2 linked regions of the Solitalea canadensis DSM 3403 genome follow. The protein of the gene in region 2 interacts with the protein of the main gene of each other region in a pairwise test. Links are inferred from orthologs where the notes say so. Each region holds a gene or a part of one and is shown on either strand. Other genes may lie near its edges. The genes, in order: SOLCA_RS21490 and ung.

Region 1 (9,781 bases), 2.0 Mb from region 2 along the record:
GTACCTGCAATAAACGCGCAAAGTAGTATAACAGCAATACGTTTCATTATGTTTGGAGTTTAGTTTTATTAATATACCGTAATAATTACGAAAAATAAAATTTGTTTGAACATCAAAGTGTAAAAATGTCTCGTTTAGTCTTTAAAACGGTCTTTTTTCTTTCCTTTAGATTTTACAGGCTTTGCTGTTATTCCCGAAGCATACGCTGGACATTGATATCTTCCACATGCCTCAAAAAGTATTCCAGATAGCATGCAGGTAAGTACTAACAAAACGGCTGACTTTTTCATAACCGTTTATACGCAAAACCTAAACTATTGGTTATTATTTTTTCAACTTTTTAGCAAGATCGGCCATTTTGATAGCAGTAACTGCTGCTTCATCACCTTTATTTCCATGTCGGCCGCCTGCGCGTTCAATAGCCTGCTGCATGTTATCAGTTGTTAAAACACCGAAAATCACAGGTCTGTTGTATTTTAAAGCCACATCCGTAATGCCAATTGAAACAGCATTGCAGATAAAGTCAAAGTGACGGGTTTCACCCTGAACAACGCAGCCTAAACAAATAACCGCGTCAAACGTTTCTGATTCTAATAACAGCTGTGCTCCTGTGCTTAATTCAAAAGTGCCTGGAACTGTGTGAGTAATAATTTGCTCATCGGCAGCACCATAATTCTTTAATGTAGAAATGGCACCATCTAATAAAGCTCCAGTAACTTTATGGTTCCATTCAGAAACAACAATTCCAAATTTATATCCCTGAGCAGAAGGTACTTCTGATTCAGAAAAGTCTGATAAATTTTTATATGCAGTAGCCATATGTTGATTTAAAGGTTAGCAGGAAATAAAAACGGCGAACAGCCAAAGTACTGTTCACCGCTTAAATATTTTTGTTCAGTTAGAACTTTAGCCGATTATAACTTTGCTTCAGCACGAGCGATGTATTCATCAATTGAACGTGCTTGTTGCGATTCAGCGTATTCAGTTTTGATCGTTTTGTAAGCTTCAACAGCTTTGTCATTTTTCTTCAACTCCTCGTAGATCATACCTAATTTCATTAAGTAGATTGGTGAAAAGCTTTGCAGTTTTTTATCAGCTGCTTTTTTGTAATAATCAGCTGCTTTATCGTAATTCTTTAATTCGCTGTATGCATCACCAATTGCACCTAGAGCGGTTGCACTGGTAACCTCATCTTTAGAACTATAACTTTCTAAGTTGTCAATTGCTTTTTGGAATTCACCTTTCTTAAGGTAAATGATACCTGAATAATAATAAGCCAAATTAGCAGCCTTTGTACCACTGTATTCGTCAATAATTTTTACAAATCCAGGGAAGTTACCATCTCCGTTAAGAGCCTTATCTAATGAATCAGCTTCAAAATATTGTTCAGCCTTAAACATTTGATCCTGTGCTTCTTTATCCTGGTTTTTATGGTAAAGGTTCCAACCTATGAATAAACCACCCATAATCACAATTGCTCCCAGAATGATTAGAAGGCTTTTTTTGTTTTCGGTAACAAACATTTCTGTTTTTCCGAACTGCCCTTGTAAATCTAAACCACCGATTTCCTGATGATTATTCTCTTGATTTTTTGCCATTTGTACTATATTGAGTGCGCAAAAATACACTTTTAATCTTTTTACGCAAGTCTGATTATTATTTGATGTTGCTTACCTTTGTTCAATGTATCTGCAAAAGCTTACCCTGTTAAATTTTAAAAACTACGAAGAGGCCGAATTGGACTTTATTCCAACGGTAAATTGCTTTGTTGGTAATAATGGTGCAGGTAAAACAAATCTGTTGGATGCTATCCATTACCTGTCTCTTTGCAAAAGTTATTTTAATCCGGTTGATAGTCAGCAAATACGCTATGAACAGGATTTTTTTATGTTGCAGGGCGTTTTTGAGAAAAATGAACAGAGTGAGGTTATTTTCTGCGGATTAAAGAAAAATCAGAAAAAACAATTCAAGCGTAATAAAAAGGACTATTCACGATTGGCAGATCATATCGGACAGTTCCCGTTAGTAATGATCTCTCCGTATGATATTAGCCTGGTTATTGAAGGTAGTGAAGAGCGTCGGAAATTTATTGATAATGTAATTTCTCAGACAGATAACCGTTACCTCGACACGCTTATATTATATAATAAGAACCTGACGAATAGAAATAGCTTGCTTCGACAGTTTGCAGAAAGTGGAAATTTTGATCCTGACCTTCTATCTGTTTATGATGATCAATTAATTGCAACAGGTTCTGAAATTTATCAAAAACGAAAATCATTCCTCGAAGAATTTACTGAAGTATTTAATACACATTATAAGTATCTTAGTAACGAAGCAGAAAATGTGACCCTGCAATATGTTTCGCAGTTAAATGAAGATGCTTATGCAGAAGGCTTGAAAAAAAGCTTCAGAAAGGATACCGTTTTACAACGCACGAATTTTGGTATTCATAAAGATGAGCTTGAATTTAGTATACATGGCTACTCCTTGAAAAAATTTGGATCTCAGGGTCAGCAAAAATCATTTCTCATTGCATTAAAACTGGCACAGTATAGTTATCTCTATAAGTTAAAAGGATTTAAGCCCTTATTATTATTAGATGATATTTTTGACAAGCTGGATGACATGCGGGTTAAAAAAATGATGGAAATGGTTGTTCAGGATAATTTCGGCCAGTTATTTATTACCGATACCAGTAAAGACCGGGTAGAAAAGGTGTTTGATGAAATAGGAATGGATATTAAAGTGTTCGAAGTAAGCAAAGGAGCAGTTGAAGGCGGACATATTAAAGACGAAGCTTTTGTAAACCGATCAGAATAGGATCGTTTAACTACTGAATCAACTTATTTATTAATGTAATCAATCCCGTTAATTATCGGGCCTAATCGGTGTAATCACCAAAATATATGTTTAAAAAATCCAACGAACAAACAATGAAAGAAGCAATAGACCTGCTTCTTGAAACATACCGAATAAAGGATAAATATAATGAAGTGAATATTGTTCAGTCATGGGCCGATATAATGGGGCCAATGGTTGCCAACAGAACTTCTGAAATATTTATCCGCAATAAAAAACTATTTGTTCGATTAGATTCCGCGGCACTTCGCCATGAGCTTACCCGTGCAAAAGAGAAGATTGTTGAGGTGGTAAATGATAAGGCTGGAACCAAAGTGATTGAGGAAGTGGTGTTTTTATAGTTTTAAGACAGTATAAATAACGTTAAGTTTCTAATAAGTAAGTATGAACCTTTTTGATCCGTCTCAGATCGTTGTCCTCGAAAATGAAAAAGTCCTTTTACGGCCATTAGAAGAAACCGATTTTGAACATTTGTTAGAATTTTCTTTAAATGAACCTGAAATCTGGAGATATTCTTTGTTACAGGCTGGTGGTGAAGAGAATTTGAAAAAATATATTCAGATTGCTTTAGCCGCAAAGAAACTAGGTAGAGAATTTCCATTTATCGTATTTGATAAACAGCAAAACAGGTATGCAGGAAGTACTCGTTTTTATGATATACAATTATCTTATCAAACATTGCAGTTGGGTTATACATGGTATGGTAAAGATTTTCAAGGTACAGGTTTAAATAAGCAATGTAAGTTTCTATTGTTGGAGTTTGCTTTTGAGAAGTTGGGCATGGAAAGGGTAGAGTTTAGAGCAGATAATAATAATGCTAGAAGTATTGCTGCAATGAAAAGTATTGGGTGTACCGTGGAAGGTGTGCTTCGTAGTCATATGCCCGACTCGTTTGGTGGAAGACGGGATAGTATTGTTCTCAGTATTCTAAAAAAGGAATGGGAGAATGGTGTTAGAGATAAGCTAAAAAGTAAACTCAGTTGAAAGTTTAGATCACAAGAAAATAAGATGAAAATACTTCACAATCCAAAATGCAGCACCAGCCGAACTGCTTTGAAATTATTAGAAGAAAAGGGCGCTAAGCTGGAAATTATAAAATATATCGACGATAAGCTTTCTGTTGATGAACTTAAGGACATTATAAAACTTATCGGCATAAATCCCATAGAACTAGTGAGAACAAAAGAGCCAATCTGGAAAGAACAATTTGCAGGTAAATCTTTGAGCGATGACGAAATAGTTAATGCAATGATTGAGTTTCCACAGTTGATGGAACGTCCGATAGTGATTGAAGGAAATCGAGCCGTTATCGGAAGGCCTGTTGAAAAAGTGATTGAGTTGTTGAAATAGCTGGTAGCCATCAACCATTAGCTGTTAGTAATTAGCTATTAGATTTACAGCTGTTAGCTTAATAAAAAAAGGAAAAGCATGAACTCAATTCATGCTTTTCCTTTTATAGGCCAATAGCTAATAGCTAAAATTAGAAACTGAGTTATTGAAGTAGCTGGTAGCTATCAGCCATTAGCTGTTAGTAATTAGCTATTAGATTTTCAGCTGCTAGCTTAATAAAAAAAGGAAAAGCATGAACTCAATTCATGCTTTTCCTTTTATAGGCCAATAGCTAACAGCTAAAGGCTTATAGCTAAATTAGAAACGCTCAAAGTTATTGAAGAAGAAGTTTCCTTCGATAGCAGCGTTTTCATCTGAATCAGAACCGTGGATAGCGTTAGCGTCAATAGATTTAGCAAAATCAGCACGGATAGTTCCAGCATCAGCTTTACTTGGATCAGTTGCTCCGATAAATTTACGGAAATCTTCGATCGCGTTGTCTTTTTCTAAAATCGCAGCATAGATAGGTCCTTGCGACATAAAGCTAACTAAGTCTTTATAGAACGGACGCTCACTGTGAACAGCATAGAATTGACCAGCAGTTTCAGTAGTAAGTTTTGTGTATTTTAATGCAACAACTTTGTAGCCCGCTTTAATGATACGGTCTAAAATCGCGCCTGCATGGCCATTCGCCACCGCATCAGGCTTAATCATTGTGAAAGTTCTGTTAGTAACCATTTCTTTTTTAAAATTTGCCGCAAAGATAGAGTTTTATCTGTTAATTTAGCCCCTTGCCTTTAACTGGTTTTTAACACATTAACGCTTACATAAATTAAATGAAACAACTCAAATTTCTGATAGCATTATTAGTTATCGCAGGAGTAACTTTGATGGCTTTTGATAATGGCTTTCAGCAAACCAAACGTGGCCTGTTTTATAAAATTCTTAAAACAACAGCCACCAATAAAATAAAAATCAAACAAGGTGATTATGTGAAATTTCACATGATCTATAAAACCGATAAAGACTCAATCCTTCAAAGTACTTATAAGCTTAAACAACCTGCTGAGGTTATTGTAAGAATTGATACAATGGCAGATAAGAGTCAGGTTATGGAGGCTTTAACATTATTGGCCAAAGGTGATAGTGCCACATTTAGAATTGGTAGTGATTTGTTATTTAAAGGTGCGCCTGCATCTGTTCAACGTCCGCCATTTCTGGCATCAAAAAGATTTTTATGTTATACGATTAAGGTTATCGACGTAAAAACACCTCAGCAAATGGAAGCTGAAGCAAAAGCAGCAGCAGCTAAGCGCAAAGCAGAGGAAGACAAATCAATTAGTGATTATGCAAAAGTCAATAATCTGCAATTGTCGACTACACCATCAGGGTTGCGTTACCAAATAACTTCAAAAGGAAACGGAGTGAATGCAAAAGCAGGTGACACCATTAATGTACACTATACAGGTAAACTATTAAGCGGTAAAAAATTCGATTCATCTTACGATCGCAACCAGCCTATCGAATTTATGTTAGGCAAAAACATGGTGATTGCCGGTTGGGATGAAGGTTTACAATTGTTGAAAAAAGGAGAAAAAGCAGTTTTTGTAATTCCATCAGGATTAGCATACGGAGAACGTGCAATGGGAGCGGATATTCCAGCTAACAGCATCCTAGTGTTTGATGTTGAATTAGTAGATATTAAGCCGGTGAAGTAATTATATTAGTCCATAGTCCATGGTCCATAGTCTATAGAATCTTCGAGTCGGATTAAACTTACTATGGTCTATGGACTATTGACTATGGTCCATTACCCGCTCGATATGTCTATGAACTATGGACCAAACTACGTATCTTCGCCCTCTTTAACCAAATTACATGCAGTCAATTACGGCCTTAAAGCCACTTTTAGAAACAGCAAAAAATATAGTCATAACAACTCATCCAAAACCTGATGGTGATGCGATGGGTTCATCATTAGGGCTTTATCATTATTTGTTACTAAAAGGGCATAACGTACATGTAATTACTCCTACTGATTATCCATTCTTTTTACATTGGTTACCTGGAAATGGAGAGGTTATCGTATATCCTGATCAACCCCAACAATCAGAAAAGTTAATTGCTGATGCAGATATTATTTTCTGCCTTGATTTTAATGGTCTGAAAAGGATAAACGGACTTGGCGATGTTGTTGGGGCTGCTCCTGGAATAAAAGTAATGATCGATCATCACCTCGAGCCAGAGGGGTTTGATGATTATCGCTTATGGAATGCCGCGGCATGTGCTACCGCAGAGTTGGTTTATGACTTTATGGTGCAAATGGGTGATAAAGCGTTGTTAAATAAAAGTATCGCCAGTTGTTTGTATTGTGGAATCATGACTGATTCAGGATCGTTCCGCTTTAACTCTGTAACCGCACATTTGCATAGAGTTGTTGCCGACCTTATTGAGGTGGGTGCAGATAATGCACGTATTCATGAATTGGTTTACGATACCTATTCTGAAAGTCGGACACGTTTCTTAGGATACTGTCTGAAAGATAAATTGCAAGTTTTTGAAGAATACAGAACAGCGCTGATAGCATTAACACAGCAAGATCTTGATGAATATAATGTTGGTTCAGGTGATACAGAAGGTATTGTTAATTACGCACTTTCAATCAATAATATTAAATTCGCGGCCATAATTATTGACCGGGCCGAAATAGTTAAATTATCATTACGCTCTAAAGGAGAATTTCCGGCAAATGAAGTTGCAAAAAAATACTTTGAAGGAGGAGGGCATCACAATGCCGCAGGGGGACAATCGCAATTATCATTGGAAGAAACCGTACAGAAGTTTATTTCAGTACTACCGGAATATAAAGAGTTATTAAACGTTTAAACCACAAGCATTAATAGAAAATTATTCAATGAAAGCAAAATTTGCAGTTTTAGCAGTAGCCCTTGCCGGTGTGCTGTTCGCTTGTAACAAAGATGGTTACAAGAAAAGTGAGAACGGTCTGTTATATAAAATCTATACCGAAAATAAAGGCGAAAAAATCAAAGAAGGCGACTTTATTCGTGTAAATATTATCTACAAAACTGACAGTGATTCAGTATTGATGGATACTTACAAAATGAAAAGACCTTATGATTTGATCGTTCAAAAACCTCTTTTCAAAGGAGATATGATGGATGCCTTTAAAATGTTAACTAAAGGCGACAGTGCTTCATTTAAAGTTATTGCTGACTCAGTTTTCAATCCTAAAATGGGTATGTCAATGCCTCCATTTATTAAATCGGGTAGCTATTTAACGTTCATTGTAAAAGTAGAAGACGTTAAAACTAAATCGTCAATGGAAGCAGAAGCCAATAAAGCAATGGATAAATTCCAAACTGATAGCAAAATTGCATTCCAAAAAACAGCTTCTGGCTTACGTTATTTCATCTCTACTCCAGCTGCAGCCGGAACTCAAGTGAAATTAGGTGATACTGTTAAAGTTCACTATACCGGTAAATTGTTAGACGGAACCAAATTCGATTCATCATTAGACCGTGGTCAGCCATTTGAATTACCAGTTCAAAAAGGTATGGTGATTGATGGTTGGGTAGAAGCATTACAATTATTGAAAAAAGGCGAATCTGCAACTTTCATTATTCCTGCAAAATTAGCTTACGGTGAAATGGGTAATGGTCCTATTCCTCCAAACAGCCCATTAGTATTTGAATTACAAGTGTTGGATGTTAAATCAGCTAAGAAATAGTTGATCTGAACATACAGACAAATAAAATAAAGAACTGCGGATGAACAATCATTCGCAGTTTTTGTTTAAACAGCATTTGAGAAAATAAACTTGTGAGTCGATCACGGAACAAAATTTTAAAATGTTATTAACCGATACACATACACACCAATATTATTCACCAGAAGATCCGGCAGAAAGAGAAAAAGCGATTCAGCGTGCTTTTGACAATGGGGTAAAACGTATGTTTTTGCCAAATGTAGATTCTGGAACTATTCAGCATGTATTTGATCTGGCCACGAAATATCCCGAAAACTGTTTTCCAATGATGGGTCTTCACCCATGTTCTGTTAAGGATAATTATGAAAAAGAGTTAACTGTTATAAAGCAGGCTATTGATGCAAATAAAATCTACGCGATCGGTGAAATCGGAATAGACCTTTATTGGGATAAAACGCATCTGGAAGAGCAAAAGAAAGCATTCAAAACTCAGATTGGTTGGGCTAAAGAGCTTAACCTGCCAATCGTTATCCATTGCCGCGATGCTTACAACGAAATCATTGAAGTATTAGAAGAAGAAAAGGATGAAAAACTTCGTGGTATTTTCCATTGTTTTGGAGGTTCAGTTGAACAAGCTCAAAAAGTAATTAATCTAAACTTTTACTTGGGCATTGGAGGAGTTGTTACCTATAAAAACTCAGGATTAGATAAAACTGTGGCGGCAATTAATCCTGAACATATTGTTTTGGAAACGGATGCGCCTTATTTAACTCCTGTACCTTATAGAGGTAAGCCTAATGAGACAAGCTATTTAGTGCATATTGCTCAAAAAGTAGCCGACCTTTATCAGATGGATATTGTAAAATTGGCAAAAATCACTACAGAAAACTCGGTAAAAATATTTGGAGTTTAATTCAGATTGGTTTTCTTTGCAAATCAATCAAAAATTAACGAATCTAAACCTTAATGACCAATATTCTGATTATCTATACCGGCGGTACGATTGGTATGGTAAATGATCCTAAAACAGGAGCATTAAAACCATTCAACTTTTCGCACATTACCGGTAATGTACCCGAACTAAAACGACTTAATTATAATTTCGCCGTTCACTCTTTCAACCCGACGCTGGATTCATCTAATATGACACCGGAAATCTGGGTAGAATTGGCAGTGATCATTGAAGATAATTATAATAAGTACGATGGTTTTGTGATATTACACGGATCAGATACGATGGCTTATTCGGCCTCGGCATTAAGTTTTGCGTTGGAAAACTTAGCCAAACCGGTGGTTTTTACCGGTTCTCAACTGCCAATTGGGGAGATCAGGACAGATGCAAAAGAGAATCTGCTGACCGCTCTTGAAATTGCTGCAGCTAAAAAAGATGATGGTTCTGCAATGGTTCCTGAAGTATGTATCTATTTTGATTTCATGCTTTACAGAGGAAACAGAGCCACTAAATTTGATTCAGAAAAGTTCCAGGCGTTTACTTCGACCAACTATCATCCTTTGGCAGAAGCCGGAATTAGGTTAAAATATAACGAAAAGTATATTCTACCTCAGCCAGAGAAACCGCTTAAAGTTTATAAATACTTTGACACATCAGTAGGATCATTAAAGTTGTTTCCTGGAATGGATGCTCGCTTTGTAAGTGGCGTATTAAGCACTCCGGGTTTGCGCGCAGTAGTAATGGAGGCGTTCGGTTCCGGAAATGCAAGTACAGATCCACGATTTCTGGCCGTATTGAAAGAAGCCATAAACAGGGGAATTTTGATCCTCGATATTTCTCAATGTATGGGTGGAACCGTAGAATTAGGACATTATGAAACCAGTAATGAATTGTCGTCAATGGGAATTTTA
Region 2 (9,738 bases):
AGCTATCTGTAAAGAAATCTTTTTTAAGAGCCGTATGGTTCTTCCTTGCGGGTATTATCTTATTTTCCGGTTCATTATATTTATTGGCAACACGCGAAGTTATCGGATTTCATAACGCAACCTGGTTAGGAATCATCACTCCTTTTGGTGGTGTAGCTTTTATAATTGGATGGTTATCTGTATTTATTGGAGCGCTTAGAGAACGTTTTTAATAATAAAATGCCCTTTAAGTTTTTTTTTATTAATTTCTGAACCGGTTCAAAAACTTATACCTTATTACCTGTTTACTGGCATCAACAATTGCTAATTGATAAACTATGCTTAAACTTCATTCTGGTGATTATAACGACAGAGTAACACTGTTCGCAGAGGTTGTGCTGCCCTTAGCAATTTCCAGAAACTATACTTATCGCATTCCATTTGAACTCAATCAAACTATCAGGGTTGGGCAACGGGTAATCGTGCAATTTGGAAAGAATAAAGTATACACTGCATTAGTTTATCAGATTACAACTGAAGCTCCAACCCTATACGAGGCAAAGTATATTATTTCTGTATTAGATGATGTGCCACTGGTAACGGAGAATCAGTTAAGATTATGGCAATGGATTTCATCCTATTACATGTGCTACATTGGAGAAGTGATGAATGCTGCATTACCAGCAGCCATGAAACTTGCCAGTGAGACTAAAATCACCTTGAATCGTGAACACGAGTTTGATAAAAGCTTATTGAATGATAAAGAGTTTTTGGTTGTAGATGCATTGGAACTAAAAGAAGACCTCAGTATTAGTGATATTATGAAGGTATTGGGTCAGAAAACCGTAATGCCAGTAATTAAATCATTAAATGAAAAAAGAATCGTTTTAATTTCGGAAGAACTAAATGACCGTTATAAACCCAAGCTCGAAACATTTGTTAAACTACACAAGGTTTATAATAATCCTGATCAATTAAAAGAGCTTTTTAGCATATTAGAAAGGGCCCCAAAGCAGGTGGATCTTTTAATGGTTTACCTACACCTTTCGAAGCTCCGACCGGCACTAACAAAAAAAGAGTTACTGGAAGAAAGCGGTGCTTCTAATGCCATTTTTAATGCTTTGGTAGAAAAGGACATTTTCAGAACCGAAAAAAAAGAAATCAGTCGCTTTTCACAACCTGAAATTGAACTAATAAAAAACTTTAGTCTTTCTGCTGCACAAGAAAAATCGTTGGATGAAATTAAGGACGGATTTGAGGCTAATCTTCCGGTTCTTCTTCACGGAGTTACAGCCTCCGGGAAAACGCAGATTTATATAAAACTCATTGAAGCTTGTCTAAAAGAACACAAGCAGGCTTTATACTTATTACCTGAAATTGCCCTTACGGCTCAAATGATTCAGCGTTTGCAAGCACATTTTGGTGATAACGTAGGAATTTATCATTCAAAATACAATGACAATGAACGGGCTGAAGTGTGGCAAAAAACGCTTAAAAATCAATACAAAATAATTTTAGGCGCACGATCTTCTGTTTTTCTGCCCTTTGCAGATTTAGGGCTAATCATTGTTGATGAAGAGCACGAAACTTCCTTTAAACAATTTGATCCGGCACCTCGCTATAATGCACGAGACACGGCTTTGTATCTCTCCCATTTGCATAAAGCTTCCATTATTTTAGGATCTGCAACACCTTCTATTGAAAGTTATTATAATGCAACCAGCAATCGTTATAAACTGGTTACGTTGACAGAGCGTTTTGGCGGAGTTCAATTACCAGAAATACAAGTAGCCGATTTACAGCAAGAACGCAAGCAAAAAAGCATGAAATCTCATTTTTCGAGCTTGTTGTTCAATGAAATTGAATTAGCACTTAATAAAAAGGAACAGGTAATCTTATTTCAAAACCGCCGTGGCTACGCTCCTATGCTAATGTGTGGCACTTGTGGATTCACTCCCAAATGCATCAATTGCGACATTAGCTTAACATACCATAAACATGATAATAAATTGCATTGTCATTATTGTGGCTTTAAAGACGAGTTGTTTTATCGTTGCCCGGCATGTGGTAGTACCCAAGTAGAACAAAAAGGTTTTGGAACGGAAAAGATCGAAGATGAACTGGCAATAATCCTTCCAACAGCTAGAATTGCGCGAATGGATTTGGATTCAACCCGCAGCAAATACGGGTATCAGCATCTGATCAACGATTTTGAAGACCGAAAGATTGATATCCTGGTAGGTACCCAGATGGTTACCAAAGGACTTGATTTTGAAAATGTAAGTTTAATCGGTGTGCTGAATGCTGATGCAATGCTGAATTTCCCTGATTTCAGAGCTTTTGAGCGCAGCTTTCAGTTAATGACACAAGTGAGTGGCCGGGCAGGCAGAAGAAGCAGCAGAGGCAAGGTAATCATACAAAGCAACCAACCTACTCATAAAGTTATTGAATGGGTTATGTACAATAAATATGAACCTTTCTTTAAAGCGGAGTTAGCAGAACGGAGTGGGTTTCATTATCCTCCATTCTATCGGCTTATACAAATTGATATTAAAAATAAAGACCAAAACCTGGCAAACCAATCTGCCGAGTTTTTAGCCAAAGAGTTAAGAAATCAGTTAGGAAAACGAATATTGGGTCCGGAAATACCACTAATATCTCGGATACGAAACTATTATATCAAAACAATTATGATCAAAATTGAGAAGGAAAATGTCTCAATTGGGAAGGTAAAGCAAGTTGTTCAGGCCGCTATCGATCACTTTTATACACAAAAAGAGAATCGTAACAGCCTGATCAAAATTGATGTAGATCCTTATTAATCTTCGAGTGAACCGAAATTGTACAACAGGGTTAAACCACCCAATGGGTTAAAATAGGTTTCATACCTGGTAGTAGCCGGTACAGATGTTTTAATCATTGTTGCACCTAAAGTATTCTGAATCTTTTCATGGAACCAAATCCCATTAAAGTTAGCCGTTGCAGAAATGGTAATTCTATCCATAGGATAAATTTTTACACCAATGAATGGAGTAAATCCAGCTCCATTGCGAATATTTTCCACAGAACTCAGCACACCTGATGGCGGAACAATTTTCCCATTATACTCTGACCTGAAATAAAAAACGTCAAGTCCGATTACAGGTCTTACGTTGTAATAAAAGAATTCTCGTTCAAAACCAACGCCTACTTTCAGTTGCTCATTAGCTCCTGTATAGCCGGGACAAGTCGGACAATCAGGTGCGGAATTATTGTCTTTTTGCTTAAGATAATCTACTCCGCCGCGAAAAGAGTACATGTTATTTCGTACCTTGAATATAATTCCGGTTACGCTATTTAACTGATAATCATTGTTGTTGAAATCAGAATTAGGTACAGCCATTTGTTCATTGTAACTCAAAATTTTGGCTCCAAGACTGAACCTGTACGGAGAAATGTTTTGTGCTTTCAGGGTATTGGCAAACAACACTGAAAAGAAAATTAATAAGGGAAACTTTAGTTTCATTTTTTTGGGGAGTAATTTTTGATTTAGCTTTTATTTAGATAATTGAACAAATATGCATAATTATTCGACGCCCTTATCAAATATTGAGCCAATTTTATTGTATTTTTGACATTTAATAACTATAATTTAAAATTAATGCTCGATTCGTATAAACATAAAGGATTAAGAAAGGTTTTAGTAAAGCAACTTAAAGAGAAGGGCATTAAGGATGAGGCTGTTCTAAAGGCAATTGAAAAAATACCGCGCCATTTTTTTGTTGAAAAATATGCTGCTGAAGTTGCTTATGCAGATAAAGCTCTGCAAATCGACGCGGGGCAAACGATTTCTCAACCATACACCGTGGCCTACCAAACCGAGCTTTTACACATACAAAAAGGTGAAAAAGTACTCGAGATCGGAACAGGCTCTGGCTACCAAACGTCCATTTTAGTGGAACTTGGTGCTAAAGTGTATACAATAGAACGACAAAAAGAATTATTTGATAAGACATTAAAGTTTCTGCCTACTCTTGGCTACACTGCAAACTTTTACTTGGGTGATGGTTCTAACGGTATTCCTGAAGAGGCTCCATTTAATAAAATACTAGTAACAGCCGGTGCTCCAAGCATTCCGGACACGCTGTTAAAACAACTGGCCATTGGTGGGATTTTAGTTATACCTGTTGGTGATGAAAAAGTACAAACCATGACAACCGTATTGCGGGTGTCTGAAAAAGAATACGAAAAGGTAGAATTCGCTCAGTTCAGGTTCGTTCCTCTGATTGGGGATAAAGCCTGGTAGTTTAGCTACTGGCTATTAGCTGTTAGCTGTTAGAAGTTTCTAATGGCTAAAGGCTAACGACTAAAAGCTAATAGCTAACCTAAAATTTCCTCGCTCTACCCAACTCCACTTTCGCGTCGCGCTCTTTTATACTATCTCGTTTATCGAATTCTTTCTTACCCTGAGCCAAACCAATTTCTATTTTGGCAAATCCACGTTCACTGATAAACATATATAAAGGTATTATGGTTAAACCTTTTTCCTTTGTGCGTTGTAACAGTTTTTTAAGCTCTTTTTTTTGCAATAGCAAAGCTCGATCTCTTTTTGACTCATGATTATAAAATGAACCATGAGAGTATTCTGCAATGTGCATGTTTCTAACATACAATTGTCCGTCAATAAACGCACAAAATGCATCACTAATATTTACTTTACTTTCACGGACAGATTTTATTTCTGTTCCTAACAATTTTATCCCTGCTGTATACTTATCAAGGATATGGTATTCAAAATAGGCTTTCTTGTTCTTTATATTTACGTTATTACCCGACATATTCAAAAAATGTTAGAACAAAGTATTTTGTTTAGATTAATATAAATACTCTTGTTCACTGATTATCTTTCACAATTAATACCGGCACTTTTACTTTGTGCCTTACGGTATCTACAGTTGCCCCAAAGATAACATCTTTTAACGCTTTATGTCCATGTGCACCCATCACTAAAAAATCAATTTCACTATTATTTACAATTTTAGCGATTGCCTTTGCCGGATTACCATATCCAATCTTCCCTTCTACCTTGTACCCCATCTTTTTGATTTCACTCACATACTTGTCAATATTTCGTTCATCACTACGCGTTTCAAAATCATTGATTGATTGTCCCAAATATTGGGCTCCTGCACTCTCTACAATGTGTATAAGTGTGTAATCAGCATCCTTTCCCCCTTGAACTAACGCATTTCTGATAGTGTGGCGATCCATCGCTGAAAAATCAATCGTGATAGCAATATTTTTATATTCGATAAAATCTGGTGAATCAATAGATAATGCAGTTCCATGAGGCACAAAATCATCTTTAGGACTTTTCCTTCTGATAAACGGAACAACTATTACATACAAAAGCAGGCAACCTGTTAAGATGGTTACCGGAAGAACAAGAATGTAAATATAAATTACATTGTCTCCTGCTGATACTAACCAGCCTGTTATTTCTTCGTACACCAGTTTCACGTTTAATGAAATGATTAAAGTAGCACTTATCCACGCCAGCACCTTTACCCAATTTTTAATGGCAAAACCATTCATCTGAGATTTATCACTGCAGAAATGGATTAATGGGATGATGGCAAATCCTAACTGCAGACTTAACACCACCTGACTTAAAACCAGAAGTTCTCCAAGTTTATCCTCCCCAAACCAAATAATTGTTATCATGGCTGGAGCTATTGCAATGATACGAGTGATCAAACGACGCAGCCACGGACGAATACGTAAATTTAAATAACCTTCCATTACAATTTGTCCGGCCAACGTTCCAGTTATAGTTGAACTTTGTCCAGATGCAATCAAGGCAACGGCAAATAATGCAGGAGCTAACGATCCAAATATAGAGGTAAGCAATTCATGAGCATCTTCAATATCTGCAATCTCAAAGTATCCGTTATTATGAAAAGCTGCTGCGGCCAGGATCAAAATTGAAGCATTAACCAAAAATGCAAGATTCAGCGCAATTGTGGTGTCAAAGAAATTGAATTTCAACGCTTCTTTAAGACTCCTTTGTTCATTTTCTATTTTCCTTGTTTGTACCAACGATGAATGAAGGTACAGATTATGAGGCATTACCGTTGCACCAATAATACCGATAGCAATGTATAAAGCTTCGCCACCTAAAATAGAAGGTTTAAAACCTCTAGCAATTTCCTTTACATCCGGCTGCGCAATAAACACGTCGACTAAAAATGCCATTCCAATAATAAAGACCATCGAAACAATAAACACTTCCATTGTTCGAATGCCTTTATTCATGAGGAACAGAATGATCAACGTATCCAATACCGTAATAGATACACCCCATATTAATGGCAAGCCAAACAGCAATTTTAACCCAATGGCCATACCGATAACTTCGGCTAAATCACAGGCAGCAATCGCTATTTCGGCTAATATGTATAATGGAATATTAATAAAGCTTGGGTAAGTTTTACGAGATGCCTGGGCAAGATCCAATCCACGTACAATTCCTAAACGGGCACTTAAACTTTGAAGTAACAAAGCCATTAAATTCGACATCAATAACACCCATATTAACTGATAGCCGAACTTACTTCCTCCTGCAATATCTGTAGCCCAGTTCCCGGGGTCCATATAACCAACGCTTACCAAATAAGCCGGGCCAATAAATGCCATAAACCGTTTCCATGGACTCTTTGATACTGGAATACTTACGCTTGAATGAACTTCGGCTAACGAACCGGAACTGTGTGCCTGTGACATAATTTTATTTTGCTACCAGAATATTATTTGCTACTTCCTTACTTAGAAAAAGCGTTCTACCATCGGCTGTTGAAACAATAACCGATTGATCGTATTCATTTTTTTCTTTGATTGTGATGGATGCGCCTAATCCGAGTTGTTGTTTTTCGAGGTATTGTAGGAAGGTATTGGTGTGGTCAGAAACACCGGCTATTTTTCCGGAATCTCCTTCATCAAGTTTTAACAGCTTATGAAAATTGGTTATGGAAAACACCCCATTTTTAGTAGGAATTGGGTCGCCATGGGGATCATATTTAGGAAAACCCAGGTATTCATCCAATCTATTTATCAATTTATCGGAATTAATATGTTCAAGTTCTTCCGCAATATCATGAACCTCGTCCCATTTAAAATTAAGCTTATTCACTAAAAAACACTCCCATAACCGGTGTTTTCTAATAATTTGAACGGCTATCTCCTCACCCTTTTTGGTAAGGCTGACTCCTTGGTAGCGTTCGTAATTTATTAATTTCTTATCCGCTAGTTTTTTTAACATATCTGTTACCGAAGCTGCCTTAGTATTCATCACTTCTGCAATTGCATTTGTGGTTACATTCCCTACAATGTGCTCGGTAAGCTTATAAATGGCTTTTAGATAGTTTTCTTCTGTAAATGAGTTCATAATTAAAGTCTGTCAAATCTAATATTTTTTTTAGACTAACCTAAATTTTCCAAATTTTTTTTCGGCAGAATATTGTTTGGTGGCAAATAAATTTGCTACTTTGTAGGAAATATAAAACAATGAACGGACATCATCTCGATAAGATAGACCTACACATTATCAAATTACTACAAAAAGACGGACGAATTACCAATTTGCAATTATCCAATGAGATAGGCCTTTCTCCCGCTCCCACTCTTGAGCGTGTTCGTAAGCTTGAAAATCAGGGATACATTAAAAGTTACCATGCTTCAGTTGATGAAGAGTCGTTAGGTTTTGGCGTAAAATGCTTTATTCAGATTACTATTAACCTAAATATTCCTGATGCCAGAAATAAATTCATTCAAAAAATCAATGCGATTGAGGATGTAGTAGAGTGTCATCACGTAACCGGTTCGTCAGACTTTGTTGTAAAGCTGGTTGCTAAAGACATGAAGGGTTACGAACGTATTATTTTGGAGAAACTAAGTAAAATTGAAGAAATTGGTCATCAAAGCTCAATGATGATTTTATCAAGCACCATTAAGCCTTCGTTGCCTATTGTTCTTGAGAAGTAATTTGCCAATCTATGGGAGCTAAACCTTCTTTGGTTAGGATCTCATTTGTTTTTGAAAAATGTCTGCAGCCTAAAAATCCATTATATGCCGAAAACGGTGATGGATGGGCTGCAGTCAAAATAAAATGCTTGTTTGCATCTATTAAAGCTGTTTTAGCTTTTGCATAATTCCCCCAAAGGATAAACACCAATCCTTTTTTCTTTTCAGATAACTTACGGATAACTGTATCTGTAAATTGCTCCCATCCTTTATTTTGATGCGAACCTGCTTGACTTGCCCTTACTGTAAGTGTTGCATTTAATAACAATACTCCTCTTTTGGCCCATTCTGTAAGTGTTCCATGATTGGGCGCCTGAATATTAAGATCTGCATCTAATTCTTTATAAATATTCTTTAATGAAGGTGGAACTGCTACTCCCTTTTGTACCGAAAAACATAGACCATGTGCCTGACCTGCTCCATGGTAAGGATCCTGGCCTAAAATAACTACTTTCACCTCATCGAACGGGGTATAAGTAAAGGCATTAAATATATCGGAGTTACTAGGATAGATTACAGCTCCATTGCTTTTCTCTTCTTGTAGGAAAGCCTTAAGCTTAACCATGTAATCTTTTTCAAATTCATCTTTCAATACAGCAAGCCATGAGGGCTCAAGCGAAACTGACATATAAAAAATTGTTATTTGACGCCAAGATAGTAGTTTTGGCCAAAAATTAATAGCAAAAAAAGGATATCTGCTTTGTCAAGCGTTTTTTATTGCAACTATTCCAACCATTTTTACGTATTAAGTATTGAAAAACAACCGAAGGTCATTTTTCACTTACTGACAATTAAAAACCGAATCTTTCATGAAAAAACTAAGCACATTATTCATAATTCTTTTAGGAGTTTTCAGCATTGTGACATCCTGTAAGGATAATGATGATCCGCAACCATCATTAGATGGTAAATGGTCATTGGTAAAAGCAGATGTAAAAGTTACTGATGGAAATGGAAACGTTGTTAATTCCTTTAATATTCCTATTTCGCAATTTGCTGAAAAAGATAAACTAGAGTTAGAATTTAACAATGGAAAAATCATTTCGCAGGTTGATGCAAATGGAAATGCTGTTGTTTCTTCGGTAAATTACCGTGTTGACAATAACACCCTGTTAGTAAAAGCTAATGATGCCAGTCCGGAAGAGCTCTTTGCCATTTATTCATTATTTAGCAAAGAACTTACACTTACATTTGTTGAAATAAACGATGATGGCAAAATTGAGACTAAGCTTGTCTACAATCGTAAATAAAACATAAGCTCATAAAAGAAAAGCGTCCCTTCTTAGGTTCAACCAAGAAGGGACGCTTTTTTTATTCTAAGTTTGATCTATTCAAACCAAACTTTTACTTCTTCTAATGACGGATTTTTAAGTTCGAGCTTCATTTTCTTTTTCATTCCGCCCATATCATTAAATACTTTATTCGGATTTGCCGCTTTTAACTCTTCTACTGTATTGAATCCCATTTTACGAATTACCTGAACCCAATCAATAGGAATTCCAATAGCAACAAAATCTTCGTCAGTGCTTGCTGTTTGCTTTTTCTCAGGGCGCATTTGGGGGAAAAACAATACTTCCTGGATGGTGCTCTGATTGGTCATCAACATCACCAAACGGTCAATACCGATTCCTAAACCAGCAGTTGGAGGCATACCGTACTCTAATGAGCGTAAGAAATCCTCATCCATTGCCATTGCCTCAT

Evidence for each region.
Region 1: the proteins of ung (region 2) and SOLCA_RS21490 interact in binary tests that used the Escherichia coli proteins (3 or more experiments, as listed by UniProt). The link is inferred for Solitalea canadensis DSM 3403 from one-to-one orthologs.

Annotation. Positions count from the first base shown.
Region 1 is NC_017770.1:5,082,363-5,092,143, forward strand. What follows is about bases 3,220-6,178. They hold SOLCA_RS21490 (nucleoside-diphosphate kinase), read right to left. Parts: upstream 4,930-6,178; coding sequence 4,510-4,929; downstream 3,220-4,509. Other genes in these bases: SOLCA_RS21480 (GNAT family N-acetyltransferase), read left to right, coding at 3,247-3,846; arsC (arsenate reductase (glutaredoxin)), read left to right, coding at 3,871-4,212; SOLCA_RS21495 (FKBP-type peptidyl-prolyl cis-trans isomerase), read left to right, coding at 5,028-5,909; SOLCA_RS21500 (DHH family phosphoesterase), read left to right, coding at 6,070-6,178. Outside these bases: SOLCA_RS23820 (hypothetical protein), read right to left, coding at 1-47; SOLCA_RS23310 (hypothetical protein), read right to left, coding at 135-290; ribH (6,7-dimethyl-8-ribityllumazine synthase), read right to left, coding at 325-819; SOLCA_RS21465 (tetratricopeptide repeat protein), read right to left, coding at 915-1,598; DNA replication/repair protein RecF, read left to right, coding at 1,684-2,823; SOLCA_RS21475 (DUF721 domain-containing protein), read left to right, coding at 2,910-3,203; more of SOLCA_RS21500, read left to right, coding at 6,179-7,077; SOLCA_RS21505 (FKBP-type peptidyl-prolyl cis-trans isomerase), read left to right, coding at 7,106-7,939; SOLCA_RS21510 (TatD family hydrolase), read left to right, coding at 8,061-8,831; SOLCA_RS21515 (asparaginase), read left to right, coding at 8,885-9,781. UniProt on the Escherichia coli protein: Major role in the synthesis of nucleoside triphosphates other than ATP. The ATP gamma phosphate is transferred to the NDP beta phosphate via a ping-pong mechanism, using a phosphorylated active-site intermediate.
Region 2 is NC_017770.1:3,065,045-3,074,782, forward strand. Bases 6,823-9,738 are described here. They hold ung (uracil-DNA glycosylase), read right to left. Parts: upstream 8,666-9,738; coding sequence 7,979-8,665; downstream 6,823-7,978. Other genes in these bases: SOLCA_RS12660 (metal-dependent transcriptional regulator), read right to left, coding at 6,823-7,402; SOLCA_RS12665 (Lrp/AsnC family transcriptional regulator), read left to right, coding at 7,522-7,998; SOLCA_RS12675 (lipocalin-like domain-containing protein), read left to right, coding at 8,847-9,287; lysS (lysine--tRNA ligase), read right to left, coding at 9,365-9,738. Outside these bases: SOLCA_RS12630 (DUF423 domain-containing protein), read left to right, coding at 1-212; replication restart helicase PriA, read left to right, coding at 318-2,801; SOLCA_RS12640 (hypothetical protein), read right to left, coding at 2,798-3,484; SOLCA_RS12645 (protein-L-isoaspartate(D-aspartate) O-methyltransferase), read left to right, coding at 3,620-4,264; SsrA-binding protein SmpB, read right to left, coding at 4,344-4,796; SOLCA_RS12655 (Nramp family divalent metal transporter), read right to left, coding at 4,852-6,741; more of SOLCA_RS12660, read right to left, coding at 6,746-6,822. UniProt on the Escherichia coli protein: Excises uracil residues from the DNA which can arise as a result of misincorporation of dUMP residues by DNA polymerase or due to deamination of cytosine.